2 regions of the Neobacillus pocheonensis genome follow, and region 1 is predicted to be linked to the other one. Evidence: riboswitches for the same ligand, from Rfam matches in the RefSeq annotation. Region 1 holds a riboswitch; the other holds the start of a gene.
What was found. Region 1 has a riboswitch for S-adenosylmethionine ahead of metK (methionine adenosyltransferase). Riboswitches for the same ligand answer to the same signal wherever they lie in the genome.
Positions count from the first base shown of each region.

Region 2: linked by a shared signal. The riboswitch ahead of mtnK (S-methyl-5-thioribose kinase) and the one ahead of metK (methionine adenosyltransferase) in region 1 are both predicted to bind S-adenosylmethionine.

Region 1 covers NZ_JBCNAD010000006.1:69,197-73,568, forward strand. The annotation lists gene metK (methionine adenosyltransferase) at 1-1,144, opposite strand, end outside; SAM riboswitch class I at 1,428-1,555, opposite strand; gene pckA (phosphoenolpyruvate carboxykinase (ATP)) at 1,821-3,404, shown strand; gene ABES02_RS02570 (DUF2584 domain-containing protein) at 3,484-3,726, opposite strand; gene ABES02_RS02575 (alpha/beta hydrolase family protein) at 3,765-4,372, opposite strand, start outside.
Region 2 covers NZ_JBCNAD010000038.1:135,694-140,065, reverse strand. The annotation lists gene ABES02_RS20960 (pyridoxal phosphate-dependent aminotransferase) at 1-372, opposite strand, end outside; gene ABES02_RS20955 (carbon-nitrogen family hydrolase) at 483-1,268, shown strand; SAM riboswitch class I at 1,345-1,501, shown strand; gene mtnK (S-methyl-5-thioribose kinase) at 1,606-2,793, shown strand; gene ABES02_RS20945 (metalloregulator ArsR/SmtB family transcription factor) at 2,828-3,412, opposite strand; gene ABES02_RS20940 (thiamine pyrophosphate-dependent enzyme) at 3,648-4,372, opposite strand, start outside.

The DNA.
Region 1 (4,372 bases):
GATCAACATCTGTGCGGCCAAAGTGTCCATAAGCAGCTGTTTGCTTATAGATTGGTCGGCGAAGCTCTAACATGTTTATAATTCCAGCTGGGCGAAGGTCAAAGTTTGCACTTACTAGATCCACCAAAACGTCTTCGCTTACTTTCCCTGTTCCAAAAGTGTCAACAGAGATTGATACTGGTCTTGCCACACCGATTGCATAGGCAAGCTGTACTTCAACCTTATCAGCAAGCCCTGCTGCAACGATATTTTTTGCTACATAACGTGCTGCATAAGCGGCAGAACGGTCAACCTTTGTTGGATCCTTACCAGAGAAAGCACCGCCGCCATGACGTGCATAACCACCGTAAGTATCAACAATGATTTTGCGGCCTGTTAAGCCGGCATCCCCTTGTGGTCCGCCGATTACGAAACGGCCTGTTGGGTTAATAAAGTATTTCGTGTTTTCATCGATTAGTTCTTGTGGAACTACTGGATTGATAACATACTCTTTTAAGTTGCGTTGAATTTGCTCTAATGCAACTTCAGGATGATGCTGAGTAGAAATTACAATCGTATCAATGCGAACTGGCTTATCGTTCTCATCATATTCCACTGTTACTTGTGTTTTACCATCTGGACGAAGGTAAGGAAGAAGTTCCTCTTTACGAACTTCTGTTAAGCGGCGTGCCAGCTTATGTGCAAGTGAAATTGGAAGAGGCATAAGCTCTTTTGTTTCATTACATGCAAAGCCAAACATTAAACCTTGGTCTCCTGCACCAATTGCTTCGATTTGCTCATCGGACATTAAACCTTCACGAGCTTCAAGCGCTTGGTCAACCCCCATCGCGATATCAGGAGACTGTTCATCGATTGAAGTTAAAACCGCACAAGTTTCAGCATCAAAGCCGTATTTTGCACGTGTGTAACCAATTTCTCGAACTGTTTCACGAACAATTTTTGGAATATCTACATAAGTAGAAGTTGTGATTTCCCCTGCAACTAGAACTAAGCCTGTTGTTACTGATGTTTCAGCCGCAACACGCGCATTAGCATCCTTCGCTAAAATAGCATCTAAAATAGAATCAGAAATTTGGTCACAGATCTTATCAGGATGACCTTCAGTTACTGATTCAGAAGTGAACAAACGACGTTTTGTTGACATCTGAATTCCTCCTATATTAATGAAATAAAGTGAGGTTATCTGTGTGGGGCTATGTATACCTTGCCGTTTAACCTCGGGTTGATACGGAACTCATTCCCTTAGTAGTATGAAATAAACACGGGTATTTTATTAAAAAACAATAGTTTTAATAATAAACCCGGCTAAAAATTCTCACGATGGAATAAAGAAAAAGCGATAATGTAACACGAAAATATTTTTGCATATAAAAAAACCTTCCATCTCATGAGGAAAGGTTGAATGCAAAATGTTTGCGTGCCTTTCACTCTTATCGTTCAAGGTCAAGCCTTGCCTCAGGTTTAGCACCTTTGCCCGAAAAAGGTCAATCTACTTCTTCGTTTGCAGGTTGCTGGGTTTCATAGGGCCTGTCCCTCCACCAGCTCGGGATAAGAGAGTATCCGTTCAAGGGTAAATCATACCCTACACTGTCGAACAATGTCAATGAATTTTTTCAAAACTTACGCTATCATTAAAGAATAAATTATGGTTATATTTGGAATTTTTATCCATTTTAGCATTGCTTTTTACTCATTTCATGAATAATGTATAAAATACAACTTTATTTCATCAATTAGTATAGACTAATGTTTTAAATGTGTTATACTAATCGATATAAAAATTGCCATTATAAAATTAATTTAAAAGGATGGTACATGAAATGAATTCTGTTCATATTCCAAATGAATTAAAAGAATTACTAAAAGAAAATAATGTTCAAGCGCAATTATCTGTTCCACAGCTAGTTGAAAAAATTCTAAGCCGTAATGAAGGAACTTTAACTTCTACTGGTGCCGTTCGTGTTTCAACTGGTAAGTATACAGGCCGGTCTCCCCAGGATAAATTTATCGTTGTCGAAAGTTCTACGAAAGATAAAATCGATTGGAATTCCAACCAATCAATTTCCGAAGAAGCATTTACCAATCTATATTATAAGGTATTAGATTACTTAAAGAAACAAAATGAGCTTTTTGTATTCAAAGGCTTTGCTGGAGCTGATAAGAAATCTCAGCTGCCAATTCAAGTGGTAAATGAGTTTGCTTGGCATAATTTATTTGCCCACCAGCTGTTCATTCGTCCAACGGAAGAAGAACTGCTTGGACACGAAGCCGGCTTTACCGTTATTTCTGCCCCTAATTTCAAGGCAGATCCTGCAGTAGATGGCACAAGCTCTGAGACTTTTATTATTATTTCATTTGAACGACGAATCGTTTTAATCGGTGGGACAGAATACGCCGGTGAAATGAAAAAGTCTATCTTTTCCGTAATGAATTATCTACTTCCTGAAAACAATATTTTTTCAATGCACTGTTCAGCGAATGTTGGACTTGAAGGGGATGTGGCTTTATTCTTTGGTTTGTCTGGAACTGGAAAAACAACCCTTTCTGCTGACCCTAATCGTAAGTTAATTGGCGATGATGAGCATGGCTGGTCTTCAAACGGTGTCTTTAATATTGAGGGCGGTTGTTATGCGAAATGTATTAACCTAAGTCGTGAAAAGGAACCGCAAATTTTCGATGCCATCCGTTTCGGTACTGTGTTAGAGAATGTCACAGTCAATCAAGAATCAAGAATCCCGGATTATGATGATGGGACTTTAACTGAAAATACACGCGCAGCATATCCAATCCAGGCGATTGATAATATTATCCTGCCTAGCATTGCGGGTCATCCAAATACGATTGTATTTTTAACAGCAGATGCTTTTGGGGTATTACCTCCAATTTCAAAATTAACAAAAGAACAAGCAATGTATCATTTCTTAAGTGGGTATACATCCAAGCTTGCCGGTACTGAGCGTGGAATCACTTCACCACAAGCAACCTTCTCTACTTGCTTTGGTGCGCCGTTCTTACCGCTCCCAGCAACTCGTTATGCGGAAATGCTTGGGGAAAAGATTCTTGAGCATAATGCGAATGTCTTTTTAGTAAATACAGGCTGGACAGGCGGAGAATACGGCGTCGGAAACCGTATGAAGCTTTCTTATACTCGTGCAATGGTTCAGGCTGCCCTTGAGGGTGAATTAAATCATGTGGAAACTGTTAAAGATGAAATCTTTGGTCTGAACATTCCACTTCATATTGCTGGTGTGCCTGATGAAGTCCTTCAACCGAACAAAACGTGGGCTGATCCATATGATTACGAAGTAAAGGCAAAAGAGCTTGCCGGTAAATTCCGTGAGAACTTTAAGAAATTTACCAATGTTGCCGTTGAAATCGAAGCAAAAGGCGGTCCCATCGCTTAATATGAAAAGCCCTTATCAAATTGATGAGGGCTTTTTTACGAATTCAAAAAAAGAAAAAAGCAGGTAAAAACCTGCCCGCTTAGTTCGTGGAATTCAATGAAACGAGTTGATATGTAATAGTTGTAGTGTTTTTTTGCCATTCTACTTTTTTAATCAGCGCAGTTCCGTTTGAATCGCTTTCGATTGTTTTTCTTACATCAATAGGAATGTCAATTGGATAAAGTCTGAAACCTTCTTTTTCTAAAAGAAATAAGTTCTCTTCTACGCGTTTCTCTCTACCCTTTGTTACAATCATCGTATTTAATTCAAGAGGCATACCCATCAAAAATCCGCTCCTCTGCTCTTAATAATCATATTTTATCATTTATTGCCATAGGATTTCATCCACTTCGTTAAATCTTCAACGACTTTTCGATTGATTACCGGAGGAAAATAATGCGTAAATTCCTCAAAGTACCAGCAATCTACAGATTTGTCTAATTCTCTAAGCCTTTTTTCCAGCCGGTAAGCGTGCTCAACAGACACATTGTGGTCTTTAACCCCATGAATAATGAGGACTGGAGAAGCAAGGTGATCAAGCGCGTAAAGGGGGGTCCTATCATGATAACGTTCCGGAAATTTTTCAGGTGTACCGCCTATAACCCTTTTCATCATTCTTCGTAAATCCTTCCGTTCCTGATAGGTTAAGACCATGTCACTAACGCCGCCCCACGTAACAATAGATGCTGCTTCTGGAAACTGTATTCCAGTCAAAAGTGCCATCACACCACCGCGTGAAAAACCAAAAATATGGATAGCCCGGACTTTCGTAAACGATTTTAACACCAAAAACGCCGCGAACGCATCCTCCCTGTCATCTCCTGCAAAATCTTCATTGCCTTCACCGCCTTGATTTCCACGATAATAGGGAGCAAAAACAATAAACCCCTCTGCGGCAAACTGGGCTATCCGGGAAGGCCTTACCTTAC
Region 2 (4,372 bases), on a different contig from region 1:
AACAAGAATGGTATCACCAGGGTTAAGCAAACATTGAGGAATTTCTACCAGTCCTGCTTTTCCTCCAAAAAGAATGGCCACTTCTTTATCAGGGTCGATGGATACCCCATATTCTCTTAAATAAAATTCAGCCACTGCCTGTTTTAAATAATGATGGCCCTGAAATGGAGAATATTTATGGTTAATGGGATTGGCTGCTGCCTCTTGAAGCTTGGCAACAATATGACTCGGTGTTGGCTGGTCAGGGTTCCCCTGTCCCAAATTTATCACATCAAAGCCCTGTTCAATATATTGTCCAACCTTTTTTACAAGGGTAGCAAAAAATTGTTTTGGCAGACTATTTAAAAGTTGTGATGGTGGAAATTCTTTCACTGCTCTCACCTGCTTAATTCATATTTTTCTTGAAATTCTAGTCACAAATGATATAACTTTTATAACAGCTTGTAAAGTAAAAATTCCGAACTTTCAAAGAGGTGGGAAACTTGAAATTGAAAATTACTTGTCTCCAAATGGATATCGCGTTTGGTAATCCTGAAAAAAACTATCAATCAGCAGATTTGCTTATTAAAAAGGCAATGGCAAATAAACCAGATATTATTGTTCTTCCTGAATTATGGACAACGGGGTATGATTTGACACGACTAAATGAAATTGCAGACATCGGCGCCAGCCAAACCATACAATTCCTCCAAAACGCAGCCAAGAAACATCACGTTCATTTTGTCGGCGGGTCCGTCGCCAATCAAGGAGAAAGTGGCGTGAAAAACACGCTTCTCATTGTAAACAATGAAGGTCAACTCATTCATCAATATAGCAAACTCCATCTGTTTAAACTGATGGATGAGCATCTCTATTTAGAAGCTGGTAACGAAAAAGGGTTATTTAGACTGGAGGACCAGCCATTTGCTGGTGTTATTTGTTATGACATCCGTTTTCCAGAATGGATTCGTACCCATACATCGCATGGCGCTGAAGCCCTGTTTGTCGTTGCAGAGTGGCCAGCGGCCCGTTTATCTCATTGGCGATCACTATTAATTGCAAGAGCCATTGAAAATCAATGCTTTGTGATTGCTTGTAATCGATCAGGGGCTGACCCAAAAAACCAGTTCGCCGGACATTCTATCGTTATTGACCCATGGGGCGAAATTATTGCTGAAGCAGGAGAAAAGGAAGAAATCTTAACAGTGGAGATTGAACTTGGTTCTGTAAAAGAGATTCGTAAATTGATTCCCATTTTTGAAGATCGAAAACCTGAAAACTATAAATAATTTTCAAAAAGTATTGACACTAATCTTTTTATCCTGTTATAGTACTAATCAGATTGAATAATTAAAAAATTAGATACTCTTATCACGAGCTGGCTGAGGGATTTGGCCCTTTGAAGCCCAGCAACCGACCATCATACCATTTTTTAATGGGGCGAATTAATTCGCTTAGGGTGAAATCCCCTAAAGGCACGGTGCTAATTCCAACAGAAGGATTTCTTTCTGAAAGATAAGAGGTGCGATAGACTTGTATGTCATCAAAGCCTCTTTTAAACAAGAAAGAGGCTTTTTTAGCGCAATATGGCGCAATCAAAGCCTCCAAAAAAAGGAGAAAAAAAGAATGAGTCTATTAAAACAACAAACCTATCAACCGTTAACTGAAACCGCTGCAATTAAACTAGCCTTAAGTTTAAATATTTTTACTAATAGTGCGGAGCTAACTTGCAAGGAAATCGGTGATGGCAATCTTAACCTTGTATTTCATATCGTGGATGAAAAGAATAAGAAAAGCATTATCATCAAGCAGGCTCTCCCTTACGCAAAGGTTGTTGGAGAAAGTTGGCCTTTAACCCTAAAAAGAGCAAAAATTGAAGCAGATGCATTAAAAACGTTTGGAGAGATTGCCCCAAATTATGTACCAAAGGTTTATTACACGGATGATGTACTCGCAGTAACAGTAATGGAGGACCTGTCTCACCTTTCAATTGCAAGAACGGGCTTTATTAAGGGGGAAACCTACCCGTTAATTTCTCAACATCTTGGCGAGTTTCTTGCTAAAACTCTATTTTATACATCGGATTACGGGTTAGGACCTGGTGCAAAAAAAGCAAGAGTTCATCAATTTATTAATCCTGAGCTTTGCAAAATTACGGAAGATTTAATTTTTACTGATCCATTTTATGATGCAGAAACAAATAACTTCGAAGCAGGATTAAGAGGAGCAGTCGAAGGACTTTGGCAGGACGAAGAATTAAAGCTGCAAGTCAATATATTGAAAAAGGCATTTTTAACTGATTCAGAGGTACTTCTTCATGGTGACCTGCACACAGGAAGTATTTTTGCAGATAATTCGGAAACAAAGGTAATTGATCCCGAGTTTGCCTTTTACGGACCGGCGGGATTTGATATTGCACAAGTATTTGCCAATCTTCTTTTCCAGGTCATTGTGAATGTTCCTAATCGTGAGACTTTTATCAATCACATTGAAACAGTTTGGAATGTTTTTGAAGAGGAGTATACTCATTTATGGGAAATAGAAAATAAAGAACCTCTAGCAAAAACAGCAGAATTCTTAAAATTTAATTTATCTAAATTTTTCGAAGACGCAATTGGATTTGCCGGCTGTGAATTAATCAGAAGAACAATCGGCCTAGCCCATGTTGCTGATTTAGATAGTATTGAAAATGAGCATGTTAGATTAGCAGCGAAACAAAAAACACTAGAACTCGGGAAAGCACTAATTAAACTTAGAAAAGAAACCAAAAACCTTGCAACTTTCTTCGAAACAGTCAAAACCGTGCTTGAATAACTTAAAAGCAATCCGAATATTTCGGATTGCTTTTTCATTCCGGTTTCGCCCACATTTCTTCTGGATTTAACTCATAAACCCCATTTTCCCTGTACATATAATGGTTGATTATGAACTCCCGTCGAATGGTCGCATAATCTTCATGAAATTGTTTAATATACTCATTTAGTTCTTTTTCTTCATATTTCTTTCCACTTTTTAATCCCTTAACCATATGTTCAAAGACTATTAATTTCTTTTTCCTCTGGGCAGGAATGGTTTTCAATTTACCATCTTTTGAATAGAAATTTCCAATAATTTTTTGCCTCTCAAGGCTGTCTTCTACCATATTTTCAAGTTCCTCCCCTCTTTTTTCTAAAAGTTGAGATAGCACATCCGCTTGTTGTTTAATCATCGAATGATTTAAATAGAAGTAAATCGTATTTTTATCCCTTCTTTCATAAACCACATGAACCTCACGTAGTTTTTTCAAGTGATGGGTAATCGTTGGTGCAGTTAAGCCCAGCTTACCGGCGATCGCCTGCCCGTGCAATGGGCCCTTAGCTAAAAGGGAAACAATCCTTACCCTTGTAGGGTCACCCATAGTTTTATAGAACTCTACTAAACGGTTCAGCTGCATCAAATTCATCAAACCCTTCATTTTGACATTCATCTAATTAGATATATATCAAATCATAAGTGTTCTGTCAATAAATAAAACACTTCCTTTGCTTGGAAGTGTTTTATTTCAAGGATGTAAATTATTTAAATCAACAGGTAATGTGATATGAAAAACAGTTCCTCTACCCTTTCTATAAAAAAATAATTATTATAACAGAAAAAGCAAAGATATACACTTTGCTTTTTCCGCGTCATTATAACATTGGATTTTCATGCTTAGCTTTTAGGCGCTGCCATCTCTTTTCAACTTCTGTTTCAAATTCTTCTAATAATGGTCTATTTTCTTCTTTAAGAAGATGCTTGGTTTTACCCATATATTTCAACCAATCAGATAGTGAAATCCGCTTGTTCTTTTCTTCCGGATTATACGTAATCGTTGTGACGCCTTGCTCCACTTCATAAAGCGGGAAGAAGCAAGAATCAACAGCGGCCTCGACAATTTTTGTACCGTAGCGGTCATCAGATTTCCAGTTAAGCGGACATGTGATGAGAATTTTCCCGTAAACCGTACCCAAATTTTGTGCATACCACTGGGCCTTTGCACCTTTTTTCACTAAGTCTTGCGGGAAGGCCTCTGACCCTGTAAACACATAAGGAATATTGGTTGACGCCATGATTTGTGCTGTATCCTTATGATGGAAGGCTTTTCCGCGCTGCGCTTTACCCACACCGGAGGTGCTAGTCATATGCCCTAGTGGTGTAGAATAAGACATTTGCGAACCAGTATTCATATAACCTTCATTATCATACTCCAGCATGATTAACTTATGTCCACGAAGCGCTGTTCCAATTGCAGAGCCCATACCAATATCCATACCACCATCACCAGTAATCATCACAAAGGTTGCGTCGTCAGAAACGTTGATTTCACCACGACGTTTTAATTCCATGAATGCTTCTAGTGTACCTGATAGGGTAG